One region of the Staphylococcus sp. GW823-FHT05F06 genome, then DNA from elsewhere that is predicted to be linked to it. Evidence: riboswitches for the same ligand, from Rfam matches in the RefSeq annotation. Region 1 holds a riboswitch; each other region holds the start of a gene.
The links. A riboswitch is a leader RNA that binds a small molecule or an ion and turns the genes downstream of it on or off. The one in region 1 is predicted to bind thiamine pyrophosphate.

Region 1 (10,834 bases):
TTTAATTGAGACATAACACCTGTTGCAACAGCTTCTTCACCTACATATAAGTGTACGAATCCTGGAATTCTACCATCACTAAAAATTTTGTGTACCTTTTCTTCAAAAAATCGAATTTCGTTCATCGTTTTATAAATCCAATGTGCTTGTTCTTTTTCCATTTTCATTGTCAATTCCTCCTATCTTTCATAGGTCATAAAGTTTAAAACTACATATGAATTGCAGAATCAAAAAATGCATCTGCACTCTCACCTATTGCTTCTAATAAAGCCGGGTGTGGTTGAATAATTTGAGAAAGTTCATGAATCGTACCCTCTGATGCTTTGACACTTAAAAGTTCTCCAATTATATCTGTAGCATGTGGTCCTACAATAAAAGCACCAAGAACCTCTCCATACTTTTTATCAACGACAAGTTTAATAAATCCTTCATTTTCTCCTTTGATTAACGCCTTTGCATTCCCTTGAAATGCTGATTGAGTCACTTTCACATCATAACCAGCCTCTTTAGCTTGCTCTTCTGATAACCCAACTGATGCTGCTTCAAGTCTTGTGTATATACAACGCGTAATATCTTCTTGACGCACAAGTGACGGCTGTTTGTTCATTATTGTTTCGACAACATGAATGCCATGCGCACTTGCTGCATGTGCAAGTTGATATCCTTTAATTAAATCTCCTATAGCATAGACATGTTTTTGACTCGTTTCATAATGTTCATTGACTTTAAAGAATTTACCATCCATTTCCAAATTTAAATCTTTTGCAACTTGCGTATTCGGTTGTCTACCTGTTGCAACAAGAAGGGTATCAAAGCTAACATCATCTTGCCCATCTAATATTATTTTCGATTCCTTTACTTGTTTTATCTTTGCTTTCGTCAGTATCTTAATACCTTGATTATCTAAATGTGCTTTTAACATTTCTCTAGTTTCGTTGATTTCAGTTAATAAAATGTCATCTGCAACTTCTATTATCGTAACTCTAACCCCAAGATCAGCCATTGAGGATGCGAGTTCTGTTGCAATCACACCCCCACCGATAACCGCTAACTGTTTTGGTAGCTTCTCTAAATCGAAAAATGTATCGGTTGTTTCATAATTGACTTGATCTAACCCATCAATTGGTGGAATGAACGGCTGACTGCCAGTTGCTAAAATTATATCTTTCGCTTGATACGTTTCATTGTTAACGTCCACTTTTAAGTTTTTAGAAATTCGTGCTTCCCCTTCAATATAAGTAACTTTATTTTTCTTTAACAACTGCTTCACGCCACCCGTAAGTGTTTGTACAACTTTCTTTTTTCGTTGGACAAATTGAGTAAAATCAATTTTTAAGTCTTTCGTTGTGATTCCCCAATCGTTTGCAACTCGTATGCTGTGTGCTTTCTCGCCGTGTTCTAACAACGTTTTAGAGGGGATGCAACCTACATTTAAGCACGTGCCTCCAGCATTATTTTTTTCAATGACTGCAACATTTTTACCAAGTTGCGCACCACGTATTGCAGCTACATAGCCACCAGGTCCAGCTCCTATTACGATTAAGTCATATGATTTACTCATATAATAAATGCCTCCTTTCACCAATAGTACGTTGTGCCATCCCAATTTCATTTGCATGAGGAATAAGAAATTTTACATTTGTAAGCGCTTTCTTATTCCTTCGATTCCATTCTACTTCAAGTATTTTGAGTTTTCAAACAATTGTATGTTGTTAATTATTAATACTTTATAAACTTTATAAATTACTGTTTATCTAACTCTTAAACTGATTTAAAAAAGTAATGATGTTTGAACGTTGTACGATTATAAAAAGACCTGTACATCAGCGTGTGATAAGACTATGATTAAAATGTAAAAAAGATTTAGGTAAAGGAAGATGGTGTCGTGGGAAGTACTGTTAAATATCGTAAGTTTATTCTACCTATTGTCGTTGGTTTAATTATCTGGGCATTGACGCCTATTAAACCAGATGCCTTAAATGATCAAGCTTGGTTTATGTTTGCTATTTTTGTGTCAACCATCATTGCTTGTATTACCCAACCTATGACTATAGGTGCAGTATCAATCATTGGTTTTACAATCATGATTTTGGTTGGAATTGTTGATACAAAAACTGCCGTTCAAGGCTTCGGTAATAGTAGTATTTGGCTTATTGCAATGGCCTTTTTCATTTCAAGAGGATTTGTAAAAACAGGGCTAGGTCGACGTATTGCTCTGCAATTCGTTAAATTATTTGGAAAGAAAACGCTTGGTTTGGCTTATTCACTTGTTGGTGTTGATCTTATCTTAGCTCCTGCTACGCCAAGTAATACAGCACGTGCTGGTGGTATTATGTTTCCAATCATTAAGTCCTTGTCAGAGTCATTTGGTTCATCGCCGAGAGATGGTTCTGAGAGAAAAATGGGTGCGTTTTTAATCTTTACTGAGTTCCAAGGTAATTTAATTACTTCAGCTATGTTTTTAACAGCTATGGCCGGTAACCCTATAGCGCAAAGTTTAGCTGAAAAAACGGCACACGTTCAAATTACATGGATGAATTGGTTTGTTGCTGCTATTATACCCGGATTGATTTCTCTCATCGTTGTCCCTTTCATTATTTATAAATTATACCCACCAACTGTTAAAGAAACGCCTAACGCTAAAAAATGGGCTACTGAACAACTAGAAGAAATGGGACATATGTCTATAGCCGAAAAATTGATGGTTGGTATCTTTATCATAGCATTGGCTTTGTGGGTATTAGGAAGCTTCATTAATGTTGATGCCACGCTCACTGCATTTATTGCTTTAGCATTGTTACTATTAACAGGTGTATTAGCGTGGTCAGATATTTTAAATGAAACAGGCGCATGGAATACACTCGTTTGGTTCTCAGTTCTTGTATTAATGGCAGAACAATTAAACAAGTTAGGCTTTATCCCATGGTTAAGCAAACTCATTGCTCAAGGTTTAAATGGCTTTAGTTGGCCTATCGTTTTAGTTTTACTCATCTTGTTTTATTTCTACTCACATTATTTATTCGCAAGTGCAACAGCACATGTCAGCGCCATGTACGCCGCGTTACTCGGTGTTGCAGTCGCTTCGGGTGCACCGCCATTATTCAGTGCATTAATGTTAGGGTTCTTTGGTAACTTACTGGCATCAACAACACACTATAGTAGTGGACCAGCGCCCATATTATACGCAGCTGGCTATGTTACACAAAAGCGCTGGTGGACTATGAATATTGTACTTGGTATAGTCTATTTTATTATTTGGATTGGTGTAGGTTCACTATGGATGAAACTCATAGGTATGATGTAAAGTTAGAATTTTAATTAAACTTCAGTTCATCAAATATATTGTAAGCTAACGTTTGAAACGTTAGCTTATTTTTTTGCATCATACTCCCAAGATTAATATTTACTATATTCATTTTGCTTTTTATTCAATTCAACTATGTTATTCTGTACATAGATTAACTAGTATCACTAGGGGTGCAATTCAATTTGCTGAGAGAAAGTCTACTTTCAACCCTTGAACCTGTTGGTTAGCACCGGCGTAGGAAAGTGAGCAATATTGATAACTGTTTCTTCATTCACTTTTTTACGCAATAATTAAATGGATGGAGGAATTTTTTATGGACAAATTAACAGTAGGTTTAGAATGGTTTTTAAATCCTGATCATATGCCGTTAATCTTAGGTATCGAAAAAGGTTGGTTTAAAGAAGAATCATTAGAAATTGAGATGATTGAATCAAAGGAACACTTTGACGCACTAGACGAGATTGAAAATGGTTCAATGGATATCGCGATTACTGAACCTATTCATCTGGTTCAAGATAGAGCTAAAGAACAAAACGTCATCGGGTTTGCGAGATATCTTCACACTAACGGAGGTATTATGTATAACAAAGATAAAAATATCGCTCGCCCCAAAGATTTAATCGGTAAACGGCTTCAATATCCTGGCGCTCCCGGTCCAGGTGGTATTGCCATGGCTAAAACGATGATTGAAGCTGATGGTGGCACATATAAAGAGGGTGACATCACACCAGTTAATCATAGCTTTTATCATACTGATGCACTTTTAACTGATAAAGCTGATGCTGCTACACTCATTTTCGAAAATTTTGAAATTCTTGAAGCTAGAAATCAAGGACTTAATGTAGATTATTTTCCACTTAAAAATTATAATGTACCCGATTTTTGTCAACTCATTTTCATTACTACACCTGAAGTATTAAATACGAGTGAGGTCAAACTTAAAAAGTTTCTGAAAGTCATTCAAAAGGCCATTCATTACATCAATCATCATTTAGAAAGTGCAATTGAAATTTACTCAACGTATACTCAAACTGATATCTCTAACCAATTAAACAAAGATACAATTGAAGCAACAGCTAAATGTTTTACAAATGATTTGTCTATGAGTTCCGACTACTACAATGATTTACAGTTGTGGCTTAAAGAAGTCAATGATATTAAAGACACGATTAACCCAACTTTATATTTTACAAATCAACTACTATTCAGTCGATATACAAAATAAAAAATATACCTTCACTCTATTTAAACGTTAATGTACACATCAATAGTTAGAATCAATATCTAATTTAGAGAATGTACATCAAATAAAGTGAAGGTATATTTATTTTACTATTTTACAACTGGGTTTTTCTTAATTTGAACATATTGAGAAATACTATATAACACAATACCTATCCATATAAAAATAAAGGTAATCAATTGATCAGTGTTAAATGGCTCTTTAAAGACAAAGATACCTAAGATAAACATGATTGTCGGCCCTACATACTGAATGAAGCCAGTTAACGATAATGGAATTCGCTTAGCACCTGCTGAGAACAGAATCAATGGTATTGCTGTAATTGCACCTGAAAATAGTAGCCAAAATGATGATATATTTAATCCAAATGTTATGTGTTGTTGCTGCCATAGGTAAATAACATAGATTAAACCGGCTGGTGCAGTAACAATACATTCAATAGTGATGCTACTTATCGCATCGATATGCACAATCTTTTTTAATAAACCATATATACCAAAAGAAAATGCTAATAGAAGTGAAATAAATGGAAATTCACCGATTTTTATTGTCATATAAAGTACGCCTACTAGTGCAAAGATGATGGCTAACCATTCGAATTTATTAAATCTCTCTTTTAAAAATATAAGCGCCAAGACGATACTCACTAGTGGGTTAATGTAGTAACCTAAGCTAGATTGTAGCACGTGACCATTAGATACTGCCCAAATAAATGTCCCCCAATTCACTGTAATAACATACCCTGCAACTATGATGGCAATAAGTTGCACGGGATGCGATACCAACTGATTAACATCTCTAAAAAAAGCGTTCCGTTGATTTTTTCCTATAATGAGCACAAAAATCATAAATATCACTGAAAAAATAATACGGAATGCCAAAATTTCAAAAGCGCCTATTTCATCAATTAAACGCCAATATATGGGTAAAATCCCCCATAAAATATAAGCACCTAAAGCTAAAAATATTCCTTTTTTATACTCCGAAGACACCATTAACCCTCCCTCAATATAAATGATTAAAAAATGAGACTCATTCCAACTCATTGACAGTTATGTAATCAAATTTACTAATAAAACAGCAATATTTACACATATCTGTTTGTGTACAGCTTTTGATTTTATAATCAATCTTCATTAAAATAAGCACGTTTAATACTTGGTACATCAATTGTTTGAGACATATCTATAAAGTATTGTTTTTGCCACTCTTGTGTCTTGTGAGCGACACGATTTAAATCTTTCTCCCATGTAGGATACACTCGAAAAGCCATTTTCCCTTTAGATGCATGATTTCTTAAAATACCTTTATGAAAAAGTACATGTTTTGGAAAAATAAACTGACCTACTTGAGAATCATCCATCACGTGTACAATTAATTTCCCAGGAAATGACTCATAGTCAAATGCTCGATTTTTCTTTGTTTTATCTTTTTCCCAAAGCGATAAAAAATATCCTTTTTTCTTTGTTGTTTTCTTAGCTAACCTACTTTTAAATACGTAGCCATTAATATTAAAATTGTATGCCTCATAAGATTGATTCCACTGTTCATCTCTTATAATTAATGATTGTTGTAAGTTCATTATCTTTATGATGTGATTCAACAATCGAACTGAAGACTTCATCTTCATACTCCCCTTTACTTTTAGTCTCAAAGTTCAATACATCGACGCAAACTCTGAAATACTTTTATAATAAATATTTAAAATGGGCATATATTTATTCCCTTTGCTTTATTTTTAATCTACGATATCGATTAAGTGTCGCAATAAACTCCTGCTTTCTAGGTAGCGCTAAATGACCAGGATGCCCCTGATGATTTGATATAACATCTAATCCGTGTTTCTCAATCCGTTGATACAAACTATTGGTCAATTCTACAATCGTACTTTTGTCATCTAGCAATTCATTTTTTACATAACTTAACATCATCGCTAAACCTTGTGTTTGACTGTCATCGACAAGTTGTTCTAAGCCAGAAATATGAATAGTTTCCTTACCATACGTTACTACATTCAATCCTTTAGCTTTAAAGCGATCACGTTTCCCTTTTTGATTAAAACTCGCTCTCAACGGAATTCTTGATGGAATGTGACCGAACTGATAGTGAGAAGAAAGCCTTCTTTGATAACCGTCTGACTGCGCAATGTCTTTAGCATGTTGCGTAACATCTTTCAACACATATTCATCCATCATCAATACTTGATCTGCCACGTCAAAATAATCTCCCGAACCTCCAACGATTAGAATAGTCGACACGTTATGGTCGTCATATAATGCTTTTACCTTATTAGAAAAGGGGGTAATCGGCTCTTTTTCGGGAGCAATTAAACGTTGCATACGACCATCACGAATCATGAAATTCGTTGCAGATGTATCTTCATCAATGAGTAACAATGATGCTTGTGATTCTAAAGCTTCCATGACATTTGCAGCTTGAGACGTACTACCACTCGCATTTTCAGTTGAAAAATGTGTAGTATCTCTTTCACCTGGCAAATGATCAATAAATGGCTGGATATTAACATTTTGAATACTTCTTCCGTCTTCAGCACGAATTTTCATTGCATCTTGATTTGTGATCACATATTCTCTACCATCACCAGCAATATGATTATATACACCTCGTTCTAACGCTTCAAGTAATGTTGATTTACCATGATAACCGCCTCCAACTATTAGTGTAATGCCTTTAGGAATACCCATACCCTTAATAACTTTGCCACTCGATAGTTTCATTACAATCTCATATTGTTTAGGACTTTTAAATTCAATAGCGTTATTCATAGGGAGATCTGAAACACCACTTTTTCTTGGTAAAATAGCACCATTTGCTACAAATGCAACAAGGTCACGTTTTACTAACTGTTGTCTAATCTCCTCTTGATCTATCATTAATTCAACTTGTTGTTCCAATTGTGAAACATTAATGTTGCGATAACATAAGGCATGTTCTACTATTTGAGGTAATACATTAATAAGTGTATGTCTTGCTATTCTACCTAATATGGTACGTCCTCGTGCTGGTAATCCAACTTCAATACGTGCCTCAATTTGACGATTCTTAATTACTACTGCGGTACGCTCTAAGATTTCTTGGCCACAACTATCAATTTGAATTTTACTTACTTTTTTATCTTGGGCTACTATTGATTGAATCTGCTTATGAAACACGCGCGTTAAGTAATCACTCACAGCCCGTTGTTTCAGTTCAGAATTTAATAAAGAATCAGGAAATTTTGCTTGTTGGCGATCTATAACAACACTCATCTTAGATGGTGGCGCAAATGGATCAGCTTGGATATGGTCAATACGTAGTTTAAATAAATTAAATTCGTATAGGTCTTTTATTTGCTTATACGCACCGTACTTTTGACCGTCTAACGATGTTAAAGTCTGTTCAAGTGCTTGGGCACTTTTCATATTTTCAACCTCCAACGTTCATATATCATTACTATTATTCTTGTGCCTATTATCAAGTGTACTAAACGTTGACATTCCTACAAAAATATTTGAACTAAAAAATACTCCAAATTTTCAACTATACATTGAAAATTTGAAGTACTTCACATTGTAATTATTCAGTTCTTGCTCCTGTACGTTCACGTAATTCATATTCTATTTCTTCTAAACTACGTCCGCGTGTTTCTGGTAAGAATTTAATTACGAAAATCATCGCTAAAACACCTATGAATGCAAAGATTAAAAATACCCATTCTGTACTTAATGCATCACTTAATATTGGGAAGAACAATGACACGATAAGCGTTCCGATATTTAGCACAAGCGCTGAAATGCCCGTAGCAGCGCCACGTGCGCGCATCGGGAATAATTCAGGTAGCATAACCCATAGAACAGGTCCCCAAGAAATCCCAAAGAATACAATAAATAATGATAAACAAACAATAATAATCCACGCTGATGAAGCAATTCCAATTGTCCAAATTAAGATTGCCATAATTAATAATGAGGCAATCATACCAATATTACCACCAACAAGTAGTTTTTTACGATCAATCTTATCTACTACAAAAATGGCAACTATTGTTACAAGAACATTAATAGTTCCTATACCAACTGAACCTAATATAGACGCCGCTTCACCCAGTCCAGCCTTAGCAAAGATTGAAGATGAATAGAAAATGACTGCATTGATACCAATAAATTGCTGGAAAATAGCAAATATACAACCTACAATTAATATTCTACCTAACCATGGTGATTTAATGACTGTCCATGTAGATTCAGAGATAGCGTTAATTTCTTTCATCTCTTTAAGTTCTTTATCAATTTCGCTATCGTCATAAGTAATCTTCATCACTTGACGAGCGGCTTCTTCGTTTCTATTTTCAAGTAACCATCTTGGACTCTCAGGCATAAAATAAATACCCACAAGTAAAATAACCGATGGAACAACTGCTAATCCTAGCATCCAACGCCAACCCTCAATATCCGCAAATGCATAGTTGACTAAATATGCTGCTAAAATACCAATTGTAATCATTAGTTGATTAAGTGAACCTAGTGAGCCACGATATTCTGTCGGTGCCATTTCACTTAAATAAACAGGTACCGTAGACATCGAACCACCCACTGCTAAACCAATAATTAAACGTCCAATAATTAATAATGCTAAATTGGTTGATGCAGCAAGAATCAGTGCCCCAATAATAAATACAATAGCGATGAGCATTACTAGACGTCGACGACCTAATTTATCAGCAAGTGGCCCACTGCTTCCCGCACCGACTATTGCGCCAATTAACATTGAAGACACAACGATACCCTCAGTTGTACTATTGAGAGGTATGTCTTTATGTATAAATAATAAAGCACCGGAAATCACACCATTATCATAACCATATAATAAGCCACCAAGTGCTCCCAAAATAAAGATTAAATACTTATTTGCTTTCATTCGTATCATTCCTTTTTCTACAGCTAGACTAATTATAATGCCTTTATGAAAGCGTTTCAACATAATTTTATTAACATTTACTTATTAATACTTGATTTGATATTCAAATCAAGTATTAATAAATATCATCATATTGCTTAAATTATCTATATCAATAACTTCACTAATCATAGCAATTTAAATATAATCATTGATTCTAGTAATACATATATAAAACACCCTATCCGCTCACAATTTCTATCGACCGGATAAGGTGCCTTTGATTTTTCTTTATTTAATTATTGTTTATCTGTCACTTTTTCATTACGTACCATATCTTCAAACATGTTGTCCCAGAAATCTTCTAATTCTTCTTTAGAGATACGAACTTCTGATGTATCTGTACCAACGAAGTCACCATGGTCCCAATTATGTTTAACTGGTGTCACTTGCCATACTCCTTTTTGAACTTGATCTGTCGCAGACGTATGCGCTTGGTTCAATGGATATTGCCCAGAGATGACAGACACTAGTCCATCGTTTTCTCTCCACGCTTTGTCTTTTACTTTACCAATCGTATTTGCAGTTAATGTATAGCCTATGTTCATATTGACATCTGCTTTTTGAGTACCATTTGGACCTGGTCTTGTAGATTCACCCTGATATGTTTTGTAAACAATATTGGGGTTTAAGGATGTTTTTTGATTTAAGATATCTGTACCCTCAGTAGTTAAATCATAAAATCCATTATCTTTTGTTGTCCATAATTTACTTTGTTTCACACGTTGAATATATTGAGCTAATGTTTCGTCTTCTCTTTGTTTAAGTCCCCATTGACTTAAACCAACATCAACATGAGATAATTTATTACCTTTTGACCTTGCATAGTCATATGCTACTTGTCTAATAATTTCTTCATTACCTAATAAATCTGCAGCATGGGTGCCATTATGTGGTGTGGCAATAGTAGTAATAGACGATATCATATTATCTTGTCCACCTTTATATAACGGAGAAATGTCACCACCATGTTGTTTCTGGTATTCTACCTCTTCTGGACTACCATGTCGTAATAACTCTTCAAGATAACGAATTGTTTGACCACCCATACTATGCCCAATGAGATGAATTTTTTGACCAGGCTTCCAATCCTTATAAGCGCCGGCGTATGTTTTTCCGTAACGCTCGTGTCCATATTTTGCCGCATGTGCCGCACCATAGTCTACACGTCCACCTTTAATGTAATAGTACAATTCTACAGCTCTATCATAATTACTGCCAAATGCACTTACACTTGCTTCCATCACGTTATAACCTTTAGCTCTATAATCTTGAATAATTTTGAGACGGTTACCACCCCAATAGTTACCTTTTCCTGTAACGGGACC
Region 2 (10,834 bases), on a different contig from region 1:
AACGTGCCTTTAGAGCCATAATCTTCATTAGCTCCTGTATCAGGTAATTTATCTTTTGTACTCTTATCTGAGCTATTGCCTAAATCTGAGTCGTTGTCTGAGTCTGAATCACTGTCTGAGTCTGAATCACTATCGGAATCCGAATCACTGTCTGAGTCTGAATCACTATCAGAATCTGAGTCACTATCCGAGTCTGAGTCGCTATCGGAGTCTGAATCACTATCGGAATCTGAATCACTGTCTGAGTCTGAATCACTATCAGAATCTGAGTCGCTGTCTGAGTCTGAATCACTATCGGAATCTGAGTCGCTGTCTGAATCTGAATCACTGTCTGAGTCTGAGTCGCTGTCTGAATCCGAGTCGCTATCAGAATCCGAGTCGCTGTCTGAATCTGAGTCGCTGTCTGAATCCGAGTCGCTATCGGAGTCTGAATCACTATCGGAATCTGAGTCGCTGTCTGAGTCACTATCGGAATCCGATTCGTCATCATAGTATCCGTTATCTATACTAAAGTCATCATGATCAGTAATTGTTACATGAACTTCTTCCCCATCAGCATCCTGTTCGTCATCATCACCAGAATCTGTTGTTGTTTGAGTCATACCTGAAGGTTTATCAAAATGAACAATATAATTACCACTATTTAAATTATCAAATTGATACTTTCCATTTTCATCGGTTGTAGTTGTACTAATGATATTTCCGTTTTCATCTTTTAACGTCACTTTAACTCCAGAGATTCCTTTTTCATCATCACCTTGAATACCATCTTTATTAGTGTCATACCATACATAGTTCCCTAAGCTGTATTTAGGTGTTTGATAAAATCCACTATCAATCGTCATATCGTCTTGTCCATTAATAGTTACCCATACAGAATTACCTTCTGAGTCTAGTGCAGGATTTGTTCCTGAATGTTTAAGCGTCGGCGTATATCCTTCAGGTGTTTCGAATGTAATTTTATAAGTCAATCCGTTTTTCAATCCATCAAATTGATATTTCCCATCTTCATCTGTTCTGACTGATTTTGAAGTTCCATCAGGATACGTCAAAGTTACCAATACATTACTAAGCGGTTTTTCATTATCATTTGTATTTTGAATACCATCTTTATCTACATCTTCCCATACGTAATCTCCGATTTTATAAGTTTTTTCAGGAGGCAAGTCACCTTGTCCTTGACCTGAACTTGTAGAGAAAGCAATTGTATTATCATAGGATGCTGTTCTAAACTCACCAGTATACTCATTTATAGTCGTCTGCATTGTCACAGTTTGCTGTATAGTCGTGTAATCATCCTTATTAGGGTCATATTTACTAATAACTTTAATAATATATGGTGAATCTATATTACCAAAATTAATATTCACATCATTATTATTTCCTAATTGGGCATAATCATCATTTGTGACATCTTCATATTCACTGTAATCATAAATTCTGTTACTATCTGGTAAATTTTGATTATCTCCAACCTTATAAACTTTAATTATTGTGCTATCGTCTATAATTGTTGAACCTTCATCACCATTCCCTGAAATATTTACATTTGTTTCCTTGGCTGAATAACGAAGAGGGTTAATATAAATCGTTTGCTCAACTGTATGGTTTTTCGTATCTATGTTTGTGAACATACTTTGAAGGTTAGCAGTCCGATTTTCGTTAGGTTTTTGATATTCAACCGTAATTGTTTTATTTACTGATGAAAGGGCCGTCTTATATTCTACATCTAACTTAGTGTTATTATTTGGAACCTTTGATTTATCAATGTATGATGTTAATTTAAGGTGCGCTTTAATATTTTCATATTTATCTACATAATCTGTAAAAGTGTAGGTAATTTGTTTATTTGTGTTGTCATAAGTACCTGTAGCGATGATTTCTCCAGAATTATCTTTTATTTTTGGTATTGCAAAACTATCGGTTAAATCTGATGGAACTGTATTCTTATCTATATTCACTGTCATCGTATCACCAGATTTCACCTTATCATCTACTTCAAAAGTTACATCATAGATTAAGTTTTCAGCATCATGTGCTTTAATAATACCATCACTATCATCATATCCTTCAGTAATACTTTGATCAGTAACTTTAATTAAATGATTAACATTCGAACCTTGTTCTGCCGCTAATTGATTTACGGTTACACGCTTACTCGATGGTTGGGCAGATGTTGTAGATAACGGTCTAACCTTATTTTCATATTCATTTATTGGTAAATTTAATAACTCATCTTGATTTGAAATTTTTTCATCTATATTTTTATAGCTAGACGGTTGACTTGTTATTGAATCTTCTCTTACTTTGTTAGGTTGCTCTATAGTATTCTCTTCTTTATTGGATTCAGTGTTACTCTCTATTATTTTAGAGTTAGCAAAATCTGATACGCGGGAATTTTCTTCATTATCACTTGTTTGAATAGATGCTTCACTATTTATTGTTGTATGAGATGGTTGTTGGGCAGTATCCATTGATGAATTTGAGGATTCGACTGATGAGGGTTCTTTTACCACTTCTTCTTTAAGCTGAGTATTATCTTGAGGGGTCTTTTGTAAAAATGTTGCTTCGTTTTCATCTACATTTGTTGTTGACTGTGTTATATCTTTAGAGCGATTTTCTATGGCATCGTTGCTATTCGTTTCTTCTTTTTTTATTTGGTTATCATCATCGGTGTTTATTGACTGACTATTATTGATTACATCATTCTTTTCTTCATTACTGGACTGATCATTGCTATCTGATAATTCATCATCCATATTCGAATCTTTAACGTCTTGTACTGTATTCTCCTCAGCTTTGGCCTCATTATGACCTAAACCAAACAATAATGTTGCACCTATTACAATAGACGCTGTACCTACTGTGAATTTTCTAATTGCATATTTATTGGATTTATTTGCTATAGGTTTCTTTTTAGTTAGTAAATTATTTTTTTTTAATCATAAAAACTCCTTATCTTTGACTATTTCAATGTAATTTTCAAGTAAAAATCGTTTCTAGAGTAAAATACAATATAGTATATAAGTCTTTTTTGCAATATTTTTTAAATATGTTAACAAACATTTAATAAACAGTTAATTAATTCGCTCTACATTTCTTAAAATTCTAATAACATAAATAGTTGAAATTATTACTATATTCATCAAAAAAATTGTCACCAAACTATTTCGAATGATAAAAATATAAATAACCGCGGTGTTTCATATTAGTATTATGCACATCTCTGTCACAGTGTTTTATGGAATATTTTAAAGTTAAATCTCAAAAATCATGTATATGTTTTATTAAGGCAATAAATATAAAGACTCCCTTTAATGTTTACTAAAAACATCAAAGGGAGCTAATTTAATGATATTGCTTGATAAAAACAAATCATAAAATATGATTATTTTAAGTGTTCATATGGACTATTTGTTACGAAGGATACAATTTGATCAACAAACAATTTTGCACGTAGTTGAAATTCATTATCTTCTAAGTATAAGGTACCATCTTCTAATTTAGCATAATCAGAGTCATGTGTAGCAATTTGCGTTGGTACAGCAATACCAAGTAAACTACGTACGATGACTCTTAAGTGTGATAATGGCTCAGAACTTACTATTCCTCCACTATTGCAAATGAGTCCCACGGGTTTCATTTTGAAATGGTCCATATTAAGGTGGTCAAGTGCATTTTTAAGAATACCTGAAAACGATCCATGATAATTTGGCGTTCCTAAAATTAAGAAATCTGCTTCCATTGCTTTACTCTGTAAAGATTTGACATTGTTTTTAATTTCATCAACTGCTTGTGTTGTACCAGCAAAATCCAATTGATGAATGGGTTTCTCAGCTAGGTCAAAGATTTCCACCTCAACATCATGTTCGCCGAGTTGACCTTTTAAATATTTTGATAAAGCGTTCGTATGAGACCCTACTTGAGCACTCCCTATAATAATTAAACCTTTCATTATTTTACACCTCTAAATTATTTTCTTCTTTTAATATTTTCATGATTGCTTTTCCAACTCCACTATTTTCATTGGTGTCTGTGACATATTTAGCAATATGTTTAACTTCGTCTGTAGCATTATTCATTGCTACTGGATAACCTACACGTTCTAGCATTGAAATATCATTTAAATTATCTCCTATTGCTATCACATCTGTTAAATCTATACCCAATTGATGAGCAATAGCTGATAAGGCAATGCCTTTTTGAGCGTTTGAATGAGTGATTTCTAGATTACCTCTTGATGATGAAGATACTGCTAAATTTGGTGATGATGCTAACGCTTGACCTACTTGGTCGATTTTACTTAAATCTGCATCAAAAGCTAACACCTTCATAATAAGTTCTCCAGGAATATCTTCAATTGAATCATAATTATCTACAACTTTTAAAGTACCGTTATCTATGCGTTTTTGTATATTATTTCGTATCTTGTCTACATCTGCTTTTTGACCCGCACGTTCTGCAATATCTATATAGATTGCTAAATCACGTTTAGGATCTTCTGTATATATGCCACGGTTTGTGTAAATTTGATAATAAATATGATTATTTTTAAGTGCTGTAGTAATTTTGTGTACTAAATCATGATTAAGATGCGATGTACTCATTATATTAAATGATTCATCACGAACTTCTGCACCATTCAAACATATGTAAGGTACTTTTAAGTCTGTTTCAGCAACAGGTGTTTGTGCCTCATAAAATGCTCTACCAGTTGCAATAACTACTGTAATGCCGTTCGCTTGCGCAAATTTTATCGCTTCTTGATTCATAGTGGTGATTTCATGACCAGCGTTAAGTAATGTTCCATCCATATCAGTTGCTATTAGCTTTATCATTAGTTGACCTCGTTTCCACTTATTTTAAAGTGATGCTATATGAATTTTTTTAATTGATTTAAAATTAATGTGTGTAGCATGTGTCTTAACTTCATCATTGTTATATGTTATCACACAATCTTTAACGATTTACTGGACTTCAAAAATACGTTTATTTATGTACGACATCATTTTAACAAATTTATATCCTTTTGTATCTTCCCCTGTTTTTCTGCTTTTTTCTTTTCACGTATTTCCTTAAAAAAACTTCTCAATAGTTCTGCACACTCTTCTTCTAAAATTCCTTTTTCTACGATTGCCCTATGATTAAACTGCGGTTGTTCTAATAAATTCATAAGACTTCCTGAACATCCTCCTTTGGGATCAGTAGCACCATACACAACCTTTGGAATACGGCTCATAATAATAGTGCCCGCACACATGACACAGGGCTCTAATGTAACATACAACGTACATTCTTCTAATCTCCAACTGCCGACAACTTCTGACGCCCGTTCTATCGCTATGTGCTCTGCATGGGCAGTAGGTTGCTGCAATGTTTCCCTTAAATTATGTGCACGTGCAATGACTTGATCCTCTTTAACAATAACTGCTCCGATTGGAACTTCTCCTAATGCTTTGGCTTTGTGTGCTTCATTAATTGCTAAGCGCATGTAATCATGATTTTTTTTCATATGTGTTGGAATACCTCACTTATGGTACAATACTCATTGTCTATCTTAACATTTGGAGAAGTGATTATGAATAAACCATTTATTGCAATCGAAGGACCTATAGGTGTTGGTAAATCCTCTCTTGCTCACCGATTAAGCAAGACGTTTGGTTTTTATGAAGAGAAAGAAATTGTTGATGAAAATCCATTTCTATCTGATTTTTATGATGATATAGAAAAGTGGAGTTTTCAAACTGAAATGTTCTTTTTATGTAACAGATATAAACAGATTAGAGATATTGAGTCGCTAAATCAAGGTATAGTTAGCGATTATCATATTCATAAAAATAAAATTTTTGCTAAAAATACTTTAGATGCTAAAGAATTTGATAAATTCAGTCGTATTTTTGATATTTTAACTGAAGATATCGAAATGCCAAATACAATTATCTTTTTAGATGCTGATTTAGATGTATTAAAATCTAGAATTGCACAACGTAATCGTAGCTTTGAATCTCAAATAGAAGATGACTATTTACTTACTTTAAAAAAAGATTATCTTGCTTATTATGAATCATTAAAGAATGACGGTGCAAATGTCATTCGAATTGATACATCTCAACAAGATTTCGTTAAAAATGATTACGATTACCAAAATATTTTAAATTTAGTAAAACCTATGATTGGAGAAAATAAAGATGAATAATTATGGTATTCCTCAAAATGCAGTAATAACCATTGCTGGCACTGTAGGGGTTGGTAAATCTACGTTAACACAAGCACTTGCTGACAAGTTAAATTTTAAAACTTCCTTTGAGAATGTAGACCATAATCCTTATTTAGATAAATTTTATCATAATTTTGAACGTTGGAGCTTTCATCTTCAAATTTACTTTCTTGCTGAACGTTTTAAGGAACAAAAACGCATGTTTGAGTATGGTGGCGGATTCGTTCAAGATCGTTCAATTTATGAAGATGTGGATATTTTTGCAAAAATGCACGAAGAACAAGGAACAATGAGTGCTGACGACTACCACACGTATTACGAATTATTTAATGCAATGGTTATGACACCTTATTTTCCAAAGCCTGATGTTCTGATTTATCTAGAATGTGATTATGATGAAGTAATTGATCGTATTCAACAGCGGGGACGTGACATGGAAATCAATACAGATCCAGAATATTGGAAAAAACTATTTAAACGGTATGAAAATTGGATTAACAATTTTAATGCATGTCCTGTTGTTCGACTTAATATTAATGAATATGACATACACGAAGACGTAGACTCCCTTGATTCAGTCATTGATAAAATTGCTCAAGTTATTAAAGCATACCGACAAGTGGATACAAGATAATATATCTAATTGTAGAAAATTAGAGCTTATATTTATATACTTTCACAAGTTATTTCATATACCTTTTACTCAAATATTAAAATAACAGATATAGCTATTATTAAGAATGTTGACAATATTTTATAAAAATTCTATGTTTATACTATAACTGAATTATATGCACTAGGGGTGTTTTTTAACTGAGATGGATATCATCCAAACCCTTTGAACCTGAACTAGCTTATACTAGCGGAGGAAAGTGTTGAATCTCATCTAATTATCATTCTGTCTTTATATATTGATTTGGATGCACAACTTTTCTCATGAAGGTTGTGCATTTTTTCTTATACAAATAAAAATTATTGGGGGCATAAAGATGAAAAAAACTGCAATTATCACGGGAAGTAGTCGTGGATTAGGCGCTAAAATTGCAATAACTTTACTAGAAAAAGGCTACAATGTTGTTGTTAATTACAAACAAAATAAGGATAAAGCTGAAAAATTAATTAGAAATTATAATCAAAGTAGGGCTATAGCTATTCAAGCTGATGTGACAGACAGAAACGATGTGAATCGAATGATTCAAACTGCCACACAACATTTTGGAAAAATAGATATAGTCATTAATAATGCACTTGTTGGTTTTAAATTTGATCCAAATCAGCAAAAATCGTTTAAAGATTTAACTTGGGAAGATTATCAACAACAACTTAATGGTACTTTAAAAGGAGCATTTAATGTGACTCAAAGCGTCATACCACAATTTATAGAACAACAAAGTGGATGCATTGTTAGTATTGGAACCAATTTGTATCAAAATCCAGTCGTACCTTATCATGAGTATACAACAGCAAAGGCAGGTCTCATTGGCTTTACTCGTAATATTGCTGCAGAACTTGGACAATATGGTATTACAGCAAATGTTGTTTCTGGAGGATTACTCAAAACGACTGATGCAAGTGCAGTCACTACACCTGAAGTATTTGATTTAATTGCTCAAACTACACCTCTTAGAAAAGTAACATCACCTCAAGATGTAGCCAATATGGTCGTATATCTCGCTTCAGATGAAGCACGTGGCGTAACAGGTCAAAATATTACCGTTGACGGTGGTTTAACAATGAACTAATTGTTTGTGTATTTTTTACAAAAAGATAATAATTAATGAGGTGTTCATATGACAAATAATCACTTTCTTAACATAGGTGTGTTACTGTATGGATGTGGTCATCATCAAGCGGCATGGCGTATGAAAGATTCTAATATTGAGGATATCGGCAACATATCTTATTATCAGCATTTAGCTCAAATAGCTGAAAAAGGTCTTTTGGATATCGTCTTTTTTGCAGATAATCAAGCCTTTAATGCAAGTGATAATACTACTATGCCCGCTTTTTGGTTTGATCCTATAATTAACTTATCAGCTATTGCACAAGTTACATCACATATAGGATTAGTGCCAACAATATCGAGTACATTTTCAAATCCATTCACCGCTTCTCGTCAATTATTAAGTCTAGACTACTTATCTCATGGCCGTGTGGGTTGGAATTTAGTCACATCCATGACAGATATTGAAGCCCAAAATCACAGTCTTCAATACTTACCAGAAAGACATGAGCGCTACAAAAAAGCAGATGAATTTGCATCGGTAATGAATCAGCTATTCACTTCTTGGTCAACTGCATCTTATGTACCAGATAAAAACAACAACAAAATTATTGAGTCTAAAGATATTAAACCTTTTTATCATGAGGGAGACTATTTTCAAGTACGAGGACCACATACAACACCACAAAGTCCTCAAGGTAAACCAGTATCTATGCAAGCCGGTGCGTCAAAAGAAGGTATTGCATTAGCAGCAAAATATGCTGATGCTGTTTACTCTGTTTCATGGGATATCAAGCAAGCACGTAGTTATAAAAAGAAATTGTCTGATGCTATTTCTAAAACTCAACATCCAGATAGAAAAATTAAAATTTTCCCTGGTTTAGTAACTTATGTAGGTGAAACCCATGAAAAAGCATTATCAAAAAAAGCAGAACTTGATCAAAAATTACCCATTGAAGATGCTTTAAAGCAACTCAGTTTTTTTGTTCAACAAGATTGTTCAGATTGGGAATTAGATGAACCAGTTCCTCCCTTACCTCCTGCTAAAAATTTCAAAGGTCCGATTGGTCGATATGAAACAGTTTTAGCCATTATAAAAGATAAACAACCGACTGTAAGAGAATTATTAGGTTACTTAAGTGCCGGTGGTGGTCATCTTACTCTTATAGGTACACCTGAGGAGATAGTGGATGAGATGGAGCAGTGGTTTAATGAAGGCGTTGCAGACGGCTTTAATCTGATGCCACCTTCATTACCCCATAGCCTTGAAGATTTTTTAAAATACATTATACCAGAACTACAACGTCGTGCTTTATTTAAAAATTCTTATAATCAATCTACACTACGTACATTATTAAATCTCGACTCATAAAACCGATGTTTTTTATGTATTATTAAAAGAAAAAGGACGTAGACGTGCGAATCGACTCACACATCTACGTCTTACTCAATTTAAAAACTTTATTTTCCGTATTGCTCTATAACTTGTTTAACATCTTTTGCACTATTAATGATGACATCTGCGTCGTAGAGTTCCTCTTTTTTAGCCACGCCTGTTAGCACACCGATAGCTAATCCTAAATGAGCATTAATCGCGGTTTTCATATCGTTGGCCGTATCTCCTACTATTGCTACCTTTTCTGGTTTAACATCAAAAGCATTAAATAGTGGATCTAAAACTTTAGGATGTGGCTTTTCTTCTGCGTGTGTTTCTGTAGAAATTACTAAATCAAAGAGATTTCTAGTTTGCGTTTCCTCCAGAAATTGATCGACTCCTTTTTTAGTATCACTTGTTACTATACCTATGTGATATCCTTCATTTCTAAGAGCTTGAATAGTTTCTTGTACACCATCAATCCAATTGTTTTCAGGCACTCTTGAATCAATGAGTTCCTGACTCGTATCCTTTGTCCAATCTGATGTTTCTTTACCTGTTACACCATTAAAAGACTCTATAATTTCACCTAATGAACCCGATCCCATAACAGAATCTGGCTTAATTTTTTTATCGATAATGCCTAATTGGCGATGTGCCGCTTCCTTATCATGTACTGGAAAGGTTTCTAAAAGTTGATCAACGAGACGTACGCCAATTTTTTCCCAACTACTGTCAAACTCAATCAATGTACCATCTTTATCAAATAATATCCATTCCAATTTTAATTCTCTCCTGAAAATGATTTTTATATTAATTATAGTTACATAAACTATTGTATTATAGATTACATGACAATTATAGGAAACTGAACTTTATTTAAGTATAAAAACTAAAATTGGGTTCAAAATTAAAAATGGCTATTTTCTTTAGGTACTTTTATTAATTAATACATACTTTAAAAGACTCTATTCATAATACGTTTTGTACATCACTAATCTAGAACTTGCTAAAAACAAAATGACTTAACTATACTTTGAAAATTTACTAGACATGACTAGATTTAGAGTTGTTTCACTATGATATAAATTTTTTAACTTATTATTTACCCATTGTTACAATTATCATAAATTAGAAAATTTAAATTCTTTTACTGAAAAAATTTGTTAAATAAATCTTTAACTAATCGTTCACTTGATTTACCATCTTTATATTTAAAATTTTTATTTAAAAACGGCTTCACCTTTTCTAATTCAAAATCATTATTTTCTAAAGCTAAAATAAGCTCATCAAAAGTTTTCACTATTTTACCAGGAACAAAGGTTTCATAAGGTTCATAAAAATCTCTCGTGTAAATATAATCTTCCAAATCAAAAGCATAAAAAAGCATTGGTTTTTTAAAAACTGAAAATTCATAGATTAAAGAAGAATAATCAGAGATTAAAATATCCGTAATGAACAATACATCATTTACTTCGCGGTAATTTGAAATATCTAAAAAATATTTACTATAAATTGC
Region 3 (10,834 bases), on a different contig from region 1:
CGTGATTGGTTTTTTAATGAAGTCTCCTTTTTCGTCAGAGTATAATGCGTAAATCCATACACTAACTTGATTTTTAGGTTGTTTCTTAAATTGTTGCTGACGGTTCACTGTAAAACTAAGTTGCCAACTCGAATTAGCGACAGAAATGATACCGCCTGTGACTGTCCGACCTGATAAAACATCTCTTTTACATAATTGTTCGATATATGAGATTATTTTTTTATTATCTGTTGTTGCCGTTGCTGATACGAACCAACTTTTAGCTGGAATGTGATCACAGAATTTCTCAGGTCTTCCGAATTCAGGACTTTGATTAGCTAAGTTTTTCCATAATGTCCAACTACCACCTAAAGAATGTGTTATAGGAGCAGGGTGGTCATTATCACCATAGGTTGAACTTTCGGTAATACTTCCATTAGTAACAAATACCAAGTCATTAACTGTCAACGGGATAGATTCTTCTTTATCATCTCTAGTTAAAATGATTTCTCTAGCAATTTTAGTAGATGGTGTTGCATCAACTAAAATATTATTCACTTGTACTCCAAATTCAAAGTTCACGCTATGTGATTTTAGATATTCTATCATCGGTAATACTAAAGATTCATATTGATTATACTTAGTAAATTTTAATGCACTAAAATCTGCTAAACCACCAATATGATGCACAAAACGCATAAGATATCTACGCATCTCCATCGCTGAATGCCATGGCTCGAATGCAAACATTGTTTTCCAATAAAGCCAAAAATTAGAATTTAAAAAGTCTCTTGAAAAGACATCAGTGATTTTAACATCGTCTAAATCTTCTTCTTTCATCAAACATAAATTTAAAATTTCTTTAATTGCTTTTTTTGTTAATGTAAAATCACCATCAGTATCAATACGCTTACCTCCACTTTCAATCGCTCTACATTTAGAATAATTAGGGTCTTCTTTATTTAACCAATAAAACTCGTCTAACACAGAAGCATTAGTTTGCTCAAGTGATGGTATACTTCTGAATAAATCCCATAAGCATTCAAAATGATTTTCCATTTCTCTGCCACCACGTACTACATAGCCATGATGCTCCATATTGATGCCATCTAAACTTCCTCCTGAGATATCTAACTCTTCTAAAATATGGATATTCTCGCCTTTCATTTGTCCATCTCTAATTAAAAAACATGCTGCAGCTAAAGAAGCTAATCCAGCCCCTATCAAATAGGCTGATTTATTATCAACATTTTCAGGTTTTTTAGGCCGAGCAAACGCTTCATAATTACTATTTGTATAATACATAGAAACATCACTCCAATTAGATAAAGTTTGAAAATCTATATGATATCGCTTTCAATTGTATTTTACTCCTCTTTGTGTAATAAAACAAACAATTGGTTATTTTTTAATTTAGTTTACTTAAAACTATACTAATCATTTTTATTTAGCTATTTTTAATATCAAATTAAAGACTGGTTAGAAAAATTTAAATCATTAATTCTATAAATTTTACTTCGATACACATTTATTGCAATTCATCTCTATAATAGTAAATATATTTCTCATTTAAATAACAATACTCGAAAGAACCTTGACAATATATGATAAAAATCATACATTTAAATTAATTAAATAATTGAACGCACTAGGGGTGTATTCTTTACTGAGATGAGGCCAACCTCAAACCCTTCGAACCTGATCTAGCTAGTTACTAGCGTAGGAAAGTGTTGTTATACATCTAATCTAATGGATTATGATTAGATGTAACTTCTGACGCACAACTTTCCTAGAGAAGGTTGTGCGTTTTTTAGGAGGATGTTTTTTATGTCAAAAGGTTTGAAACTATCTGAAATTCTTGTGACAGTTTTAATTTCAGTAGTATTTGCCATCATTTATAACTTATGGTGGTTTGTTTACAATATTGTACAAGTTGCGGGTATTCACTTAGAACAACTTACATATGGTGTATGGTTTATGGCAGCAGTCGTTTGTTACTTAATCATTCCTAAGCCAGGTATAGCATTATTAGCAGAAATCGCAGCTGGAGCTGGTGAAACGATTGTTATGGGAAAATTTGATATACCTACTATCATATATGCGATATTACAGGGATTGGCTTGTGAAATTATATTTGCTATTTTTAAATACAAATCACGTTCTGCTGCTGTAGCAATGCTTGCTGGGTTAGCAACTGCTTTAATCTCTTTCCCAGTGGATTACTTCTATGGTTACTTAAACGAAGTTGCTGGATGGAACTTACTACTATTTATAGTTTTCCGTTCAATTAGCGGAATTGTATTAGCTGGTTTAGTTTCATACTGGATTGTCAAAGCATTAGATAAAACCGGTGTAACTAAATTCTTTAGACCAGCATCACAACAAGATTACGATAACCTATAAGGGGATTTTTTAATTGTTACGTGTTAAAAATTTACGTTTAAAGTATCCGAATGGTGATAGGAAAATATTCAATAACTTAAATCTTGAGATTAAAAATAAAGAAAAAGTGCTTTTACTCGGTCCTTCCGGATCAGGTAAAAGCACATTACTTAATGTATTAAGTGGAATAGTACCTAATTTAATTGAACTTCCGATGAAATATGATGAATTGAATATTGATCATGATAGTGGCGTTATATTTCAAGATCCAGATAATCAATTTTGTATGCCAAAAGTATATGAAGAACTTGCATTTGTTTTAGAAAATAGAAATATTCCTAGAAGTGAGATGGATCAAGAAATCGAAGAAGCACTAAAGTCTGTAGACCTTAATGTTACTCATAAAACATATGTCAATAATCTAAGTGGTGGCATGAAACAGAAGTTAGCTATTGTTGAAACAATACTACAAAAATCAAAGACACTTTTTTTAGATGAGCCTACTGCAATGCTCGACGTGAAAGCAACTGAAGATTTATGGAAGAAATTAATCAATCTTTGGGAAGATCAAACAGTTTTAATTGTTGAGCATAAGGTTGAACATATTTGGCAACATGTTGACCGCGTATTGTTATTAAATTATGATGGTGAAATTGTTGCTGACGACACCCCAGAACAAATCTTGGATCATTATGAAGCGTTATTAACTGAATATGGAGTTTGGCACCCTAGAGCATGGCACAGTGCACCACGCCCCATCCCATTACCTAATCAAACAAAGAACCTCTTATTTCATTTTGACGACGGGCAAATTATTAGAGGTAAAAAGACACTTTTTTCATCCAAGGAGCTTAAACTGTATTCAGGTGAATGGTTAACAATCACTGGTAAAAATGGTGCTGGTAAAACCTCTTTACTAGAAGCTATGTTACAACTGATTAAATATGAAGGTGACATGTTTTATCGCGATCAATTATTATCTAAAATTAAACAAGCGGCAAAGCATATGTATTTGGTATATCAGAACCCTGAATTACAATTTATTACTAATTCTGTTTATGATGAAGTGTATATTCATTATAATCACTTAGATCCTAAGCATGCGAATGATGAAACCATGGATCTGTTAAAATTATTACATTTAGATCAAGTTAAGGATCATCATCCTTTTGAAATATCAACAGGTCAAAAGCGTCGTTTAAGTGTTGCAACAGCATTAAGTTCAAAGGCAGAGATTATTTTACTAGATGAACCAACATTCGGTCTAGATAGTCATAATACATTTCAACTTATTAAGTTATTTCAAGAACGCGTTAATCAAGGTCAAACAATTATCATGGTGACACATGATCCAGAAATTATTAAACGATATCCAACAAGACGATTACGCGTGGAAGATGGGTGTCTTAAAGAAATGGAAGGTGAACACATTGTTTGAAAGATGGAAAAAACGCCACACCTTCGTTGATGATGTAAATATTATTACTAAGTTACTTTTAGGTATCGCATTATTCTTTTTCATTATATTTATCCATAACTTCGACTTTATGATTTATATCGTCATATTAATGTTTATGTTCTTACTTTTATTTAACGGTACAGAATTTAAAATAACGGCAATATTTATATTAGTTACAACCCTCTTTGCCTTGATGTCATCATTATTTATGATTTTATATGGTGATGGAGAACATATGCTTGTAAAATTTGGTATTTTGCAAATAAGTACAGAAAGTATTGTACGAGGTCTTCATCTATCTATGAGAACAATTACCGTTTCAATGTTTGGTATACTAATCGCATTGACTTCACAAATTGTAATGATTTTTTATAGTTTAATGCAACATTTAAAGGTAAAGCCAAAGTTTGCTTATGCTTTTATGGCAGCGATTAGAATGGTTCCACTTATAATAAGTTCTCTTATTCAATTAAGACGTTCCCTAAAAATGCGTTATCAAATGATAGATGCATCTAACTATAAAGGAATCAAGCGTCTTAATCATTTAGTCATACCTTTATTAAGTCAAAATATTCGACGTGCACATCAACTTTCAGTTGCAATGGAGTCTAAAGGTTTTAAAGATGGTCCGAGAACATACTACTATCGGGTACCATTTTCATATAAAGATATCGTATTTATTGCTTGTATATTAATTATCATTACTTTGTCATTTGTCTTATCATCATACCTTCCAATTACTGGTATTCATGATGTCCGTTTTGGACAATTAGACTAATAATCATACACCAAATATTTAATTAAAAGTAAATATTCATTTTATTCCAATGTAAATAGAAATCATAAAAAATGTCCTTCGTTGATCTTATCCAATCAACGAAGGACTTTATTTCAAATTGAACAACCAATTTTACTTAGTGATGGCTTTATTCCCAATATCATTACGATAAAAAAGATTATCACTTTTTATTTGTCGTGCATGTTCATATGCATTTGCTTGTGCTTTTTCAACTGTTGGACCTTCCCCTATAGCTAGGATAACTCTTCCACCAGAATTCACAAAACATTGACCTTCTTTCTTTAATCCACTCACATAATAATGAGAATCTAGATTAAAACCACTTATTTCATGCCCTTTTTCATATGAACCAGGGTATCCTTTAGATGCTAGCATTACTCCTACAACAGCTTCATCTTTCCAGTTAAAATGAATGGGTTGGCAATTTTCCAAATCGATAATGAGTTGCATTAAGTCACTTTCTAAACGTGTTAATAATACTTGTGCTTCAGGATCACCAAAACGTGCATTAAATTCAATAACTTTAGGTCCATCTTTTGTTAAAATTGCACCAATATATAGTAATCCGAAGAAGTCATGACCTTCTTGTGCCATAGCTTTAGCAATAGGTTGAGCAATCTCCTTATTGGTTTGTTCAAGAACAGATGCATCAATGTGGGGTACAGGGCAATATGCGCCCATCCCACCAGTATTTGGTCCTTGATCATTATCAAATGCTCGCTTATGATCTTGAGCAATACAGTCGAAAGGAACCGCATAATCTCCATTTACAAAAGTCATTAAAGAAAACTCTTCTCCTTCTAAATAACTTTCGAAAACGACTTTCCCTTTTTCTTCTTGATAAATTTTTTTGACCCCATCTAATGCGTCTTCTCTCGTAAAAGCAATAATAACCCCTTTACCTGCTGCTAAACCGTCTTTCTTTATTACGATTGGTAAATCACAAGTTTCAACATATTGCAACGCCTCGTTACGTGAACTTACTTCTTTATATTCTGCTGTAGGAATACGATATTTGTCCATTAATTGCTTGGCAAATAATTTTGAACCTTCAATTTGAGCGGCATCTTGTCCTGGACCAAACACTTTAATATTTGCATTTCTTAATAAATCAGCTAACCCATCTATTAAAGGTTGTTCAGGCCCAATGATTACCCAATCAATTGCGTTATGCTGAGCAAAATGTAAAATAGCTTGATGATCTGATTCAGCAATTTCACTGTGCACTTCAGCAATATTGACCATTGCATCATTTCCTGGAATCGCGTAAACCTTATCTACAATTGGAGATTGATTGATTTTAGAAGCTAATGCATGTTCACGTCCACCAGCTCCAACTATTAAAACTTTCAATAGATTACCCCTTTCTTTTCAAAAATTAATGTTTAAAATGACGCATACCTGTCATAACCATTGTAATGCCATATTTATTAGCCATATCAATGGAATCTTGATCTTTAATTGAACCACCTGGTTGAATAATTGCCTTAATACCATGTTCGGCAGCATATTCAACTGTATCTCCCATTGGGAAGAAACCATCTGAAACAAGCGCAACATTATCGTTAATTTCTATTGCTCTTTCGATTGCAATTTTAGCGGAACCTACACGATTCATTTGTCCTGCACCTATACCAACTGTTTGTTTGTTATTACTCAAAATCACTGCATTACTCTTAACGGCACTTACAACTTTCCAACCTAGAAGCATAGCTTCCCACTGTGCTTCTGTAGGTTGAGTGTCGGTAGCAACAGTCATGTCGTTTCGAGTCACATCTTTATTATCTTTATCCTGTACTAAGTAACCACCTGAAACGGAAACAAATTCTTGTTCAGCGTTATCAATTGTCATATCTATTTGTAATAAACGAATATTTTTCTTTTGTGTCAATATTTTTAAAGCTTCCTCAGTAAATTGAGGTGCGATAACTACTTCTAAAAAGATAGAATGTAATGCTTCAGCTAATTTAACATCTACCGTTCTATTCAATGCTATAATTCCGCCAAATATTGATTGATTATCCGCTTCATATGCATGTTGAAATGCTTCATCAATCGACTGTCCAATTCCTACTCCACACGGGTTCATATGTTTTACTGCTACAGCAGTTGGCTCGTTGAATTTTTTTACTAAACTGAGCGCTGCATCTGCGTCTTTAATATTATTAAAACTCAATTGTTTACCATGTAATTGTTTTGCACCAGCAATCGTATGTTTGCTATCAGATGTTCTAACAAAATATGCAGATTGTTGAGGATTTTCGCCATACCTTAGTGTTTCTTTATTGTCTTTGAAATAGTTAACAATAGCATGATCATATTCATTTGTATGTTGGAAAACTTTAACCATTAGTGATTTTCTATATGCTTCGTCCAATTGATGATTTTTAATTCTCTCAATTACCTCATTGTAATCGGAAGGATGTACGATAGTTGTAACATGTTTAAAGTTTTTAGCAGCTGCTCTTAACATTGTAGGTCCACCAATATCAATATTTTCTATTGCATCAGTTTCTGTTACATCAGGTTGAGCAACAGTCTGTTGGAAAGGATATAGGTTGACTACTACCATATCAATTAAATCAATATGTTGTTCTCGTAATTGCTCTAAATGATGTTCTTTATCTCGATCAGCTAAAATACCACCATGGACTGCTGGATGTAGTGTTTTAACACGACCATCCATAATCTCTGGAAATTGTGTTAATTCTGACACGGACTTAATCTTGATATTCGCATCTTCTAATACACGTTTTGTACCACCCGTAGAATACAGTTCATAGTCTAAATTAGTTAATGCTTTTGCAAACTCTACAATTCCACTTTTATTAGAAACGCTTAATATTGCTTTTTTCATTCTATAAGATACTCCTCTATTTAATGATTTTAGCTATAACTCTTGGATAAAGTTCATATTCTAAATGTTTTACTCTATCTTCTAATTGTTCTTTAGTATCGTCCGGTTTTATATCACATTGCTGTTGTTCAATAATTTCTCCCGTATCCATCCCACTATCTACATAATGGACAGTTGATCCAGTTACAGTATCTCCACTTTCTAACGCTTGTCCTATGGCATCTAAACCTTTGAATTTAGGCAATAATGAGGGATGTATATTTAATATCCGTCCTTCATAAGCTTGTAATAAGTCTTGGCCAACTAGTCTCATATAACCAGCTAATACAATCCACTGAACTTCCTCACTGGATAATAATTTAAGTAGATGCTGTTCATATAAAGATTTGGATGAAAAGTCTTTTGGCTTGTTAATATGAATTGGAATATTTAAATTTTTAGCTCTATCAATACAGGGTACCCCTTCATTATCTGTATACAGTGCCGTTACATTGATACCAGATAATTGCCCTGTTTGGATATGTTTTACAATATTTTCAAAGTTACTACCTGATCCTGAGGCAAAAATCGCTATATTGGTCACTATTCTACCTCCAATAAATGAATAGGTGTATCATCATCTTTTATAATCTCACCAATTTCATATGCAGTTGTATCCATTGCACGTAACGTTGTTAATGTTGTTTGAACATCTTTTTTGTCAACAATAATTGTATATCCAATACCCATATTAAATATGTTATACATTTCATTCGTTGAAATGTTGCCCTGTTTTTGAAGCCAATTAAAGACTTCCAACGTTGGGAATGATTGTGTATCTATTTTTGCTGATAAACCTTTAGGAAGGGCACGCGGAATATTTTCATAGAAACCTCCACCAGTAATATGGCTCATCGCTTTGATATCAATATGTTTCTTTAATTCAAGAATAGGCTTTACATACAATTTTGTTGGTGCAAGGAAGGTTTCTAAAAAGGTTTGACCATTAAATTGATCATGTAATTGAACTCCTGACTCTTTTATCATTTTTCTAACTAGACTATAGCCATTTGAATGAATACCACTTGAAGCTAAACCAATAATTGCTTGTCCTTCTTCAACATTTGAACCATCAATATAGTCCTCTTTCTCTACCGCTCCTACTGCAAAACCAGCAATATCATATTCACCTTCATGATACATTTCTCCCATTTCAGCAGTTTCACCGCCTATAAGTGCCGTATTGGTTTGTTCGCAACCGTCACTTATACCTTTAACGATTTGCTCAATAGTACTTGGCACTACTTTATTCGTGGCAATATAGTCTAAAAAGTATAAAGGTTCAGCACCTGTTGTTAAAATATCATTTACACACATTGCGACAGCATCAATACCAATTGTGTCATGCTTTCCATAGTCAATTGCTAATTTTAACTTTGTACCCACACCGTCAGTACCTGATACCAGAACTGGCGCTTTCATTTTTAATTGAGACAAATCAAATGTTGCACCAAATCCACCTAAACCACCTAATACTTCTTTGCGCAATGTACGTTCAACATGACTTGTTATTCTTTCGACTGCTTCATATCCTGCTTGAATATTTACACCAGATTCCTCATATGCTTTAGACATGTAAATTTCCCTCACTATCAAAATAATGTTTATTATTAGCTATATATGATTTTTGACGTTCACTTAAATGCTTTTTATAATTTTTCTCATAATCGTAAAGTCCTGCTGGATAATCACCTGTAAAACTTTCTACACACAAGCCATGATATGGCGCATCATAATCAAGTCCTATAGACTCGATTAAGCCATCAACACTTAAATAAGCAAGAGAATCTGCACCAATATGATTTTTAATTTCCTCAGGAGACTTACTTGCTGAGATGAGTTCAGCTGTTGTAGATACGTCAATACCATAAAAACTAGGGAACATAAATTCGGGAGAAGCAATTCTTACGTGAATGCGGTTAGCTCCTGAATCCTTAAGCATTTTAACTATGCGTTTAATCGTTGTACCTCGAACAATCGAATCATCTACAAGTACGATATCTTTACCATCAACAATATCCTTAACAGCCGACAGTTTCACACGTACACCTTGCTCTCTTAATTCCTGAGTAGGTTGTATAAAAGTTCGAGCAACATATTGATTTTTAACTAGTCCCATTTCATATGGTAGGCCTATTTCTTCAGCATAACCACTTGCTGCAGATAATGATGAATTAGGTACGCCTATTACCATATCTGCTTTTGCTGGGTTTTCCTGTGCTAACCGTTTACCTGATGCCTTTCGTACCGCATGAACATTTTTTCCTGCAATCGTTGAATCAGGTCTCGCAAAATAAATATATTCCATAGCTGAAATTGCAGTTGTTGTTTGTCGTGTGTAAGTCTTAACTTCTATACCTTCATCCGTAATAACAACATACTCACCTGCATGAATATCTTGTATAAATTCAGCACCTAAAACATCAATCGCACATGTTTCACTTGCTAAAATATAAGCACCGTTCTCCATTTTTCCAACTACTAATGGTCGAATAGCATTAGGATCTACTGCACCATACAACGCATCTTTTGTTAGGATGGCAAAAGTAAATCCACCCTTAATGAGTCGCAAACTCTCTTTCAATGCTTCTTCAAATGTCGGCGCCTTACTACGACGAATTAAGTGCATAATGACTTCAGTATCAGAAGAAGAATGGAAAATCGCACCTTGTTCTTCTAAATTTTGACGTAATGATTTAGCGTTAATTAAATTACCGTTATGACATATACCTACGCTCATATCATAAAAATGATATAAAAATGGTTGAATATTTTCAATGCCTTTATTACCAGAGGTTGCGTAACGAACATGTCCTATCGCATGTGGATAACCTTTTATATTTGACATATGTTCGTCTTTAATTGCTTCAGTTAATAGGCCTAATCCTCGTTCACCTTTTAGCGTTTCGTGATTTGAAACTACAATACCTGCACCTTCTTGACCTCTGTGTTGTAAACTATGTAGACCCATATATGTTAACTGTGCTGCTTCAGGATGATTCCAAATACCGAAAACGCCACATTCTTCATTTAATCCTGAGTAGTTAGACATTGAACTATAGCCCCTTCCCATTTTTGTTTAATATCTGAAACGTTTTCTTTTATTTTTACGTCTGAATTAGATATATCAAATAACTGCTGATGAGTTAAATGCCCAATTTCTTGAGCTTGATCTATATCCAAAGTTTGCCCTTCTTTAACAACAACAATATATCGTCCTTGAGTTTCACTAAATAATTGTGCATTGGTAACATCCAATTGAGCTTGCATACCTAAATCATAATGGGCACTAATTTTAGCTAAAGTAACTAATAAGCCG

Region 2: it holds a riboswitch for thiamine pyrophosphate, as region 1 does, so the genes downstream of both, AC1Q7N_RS09355 (3-oxoacyl-ACP reductase) here and AC1Q7N_RS08155 (ABC transporter substrate-binding protein) in region 1, are expected to answer to the same signal.
Region 3: it holds a riboswitch for thiamine pyrophosphate, as region 1 does, so the genes downstream of both, AC1Q7N_RS05140 (ECF transporter S component) here and AC1Q7N_RS08155 (ABC transporter substrate-binding protein) in region 1, are expected to answer to the same signal.

Annotation. Positions count from the first base shown of each region.
Region 1 covers NZ_JBXAHW010000011.1:3,300-14,133, forward strand. Annotated here, with positions in the region: gene AC1Q7N_RS08140 (thiamine pyrophosphate-dependent dehydrogenase E1 component subunit alpha) at 1-167, opposite strand, end outside; gene lpdA (dihydrolipoyl dehydrogenase) at 209-1,561, opposite strand; gene AC1Q7N_RS08150 (anion permease) at 1,886-3,304, shown strand; TPP riboswitch at 3,464-3,565, shown strand; gene AC1Q7N_RS08155 (ABC transporter substrate-binding protein) at 3,621-4,532, shown strand; gene rarD (EamA family transporter RarD) at 4,640-5,542, opposite strand; gene AC1Q7N_RS08165 (MepB family protein) at 5,677-6,174, opposite strand; gene AC1Q7N_RS08170 (ABC-ATPase domain-containing protein) at 6,269-7,972, opposite strand; gene glcP (glucose transporter GlcP) at 8,127-9,467, opposite strand; gene lip (YSIRK-targeted triacylglycerol lipase) at 9,746-10,834, opposite strand, start outside.
Region 2 covers NZ_JBXAHW010000014.1:12,738-23,571, forward strand. Annotated here, with positions in the region: gene sdrG (MSCRAMM family adhesin SdrG) at 1-2,906, opposite strand, end outside; gene AC1Q7N_RS09330 (NADPH-dependent FMN reductase) at 3,389-3,955, opposite strand; gene AC1Q7N_RS09335 (Cof-type HAD-IIB family hydrolase) at 3,960-4,838, opposite strand; gene tadA (tRNA adenosine(34) deaminase TadA) at 5,006-5,512, opposite strand; gene AC1Q7N_RS09345 (deoxynucleoside kinase) at 5,579-6,196, shown strand; gene AC1Q7N_RS09350 (deoxynucleoside kinase) at 6,189-6,851, shown strand; TPP riboswitch at 7,006-7,105, shown strand; gene AC1Q7N_RS09355 (3-oxoacyl-ACP reductase) at 7,207-7,959, shown strand; gene AC1Q7N_RS09360 (NtaA/DmoA family FMN-dependent monooxygenase) at 8,008-9,312, shown strand; gene AC1Q7N_RS09365 (HAD family hydrolase) at 9,402-10,097, opposite strand; gene AC1Q7N_RS09370 (CDP-glycerol--poly(glycerophosphate) glycerophosphotransferase) at 10,466-10,834, opposite strand, start outside.
Region 3 covers NZ_JBXAHW010000005.1:119,659-130,492, reverse strand. Annotated here, with positions in the region: gene AC1Q7N_RS05145 (oleate hydratase) at 1-1,284, opposite strand, end outside; TPP riboswitch at 1,620-1,722, shown strand; gene AC1Q7N_RS05140 (ECF transporter S component) at 1,807-2,382, shown strand; gene AC1Q7N_RS05135 (ABC transporter ATP-binding protein) at 2,396-3,799, shown strand; gene AC1Q7N_RS05130 (energy-coupling factor transporter transmembrane component T family protein) at 3,792-4,598, shown strand; gene purD (phosphoribosylamine--glycine ligase) at 4,731-5,972, opposite strand; gene purH (bifunctional phosphoribosylaminoimidazolecarboxamide formyltransferase/IMP cyclohydrolase) at 5,998-7,476, opposite strand; gene purN (phosphoribosylglycinamide formyltransferase) at 7,493-8,059, opposite strand; gene purM (phosphoribosylformylglycinamidine cyclo-ligase) at 8,059-9,090, opposite strand; gene purF (amidophosphoribosyltransferase) at 9,083-10,567, opposite strand; gene purL (phosphoribosylformylglycinamidine synthase subunit PurL) at 10,546-10,834, opposite strand, start outside.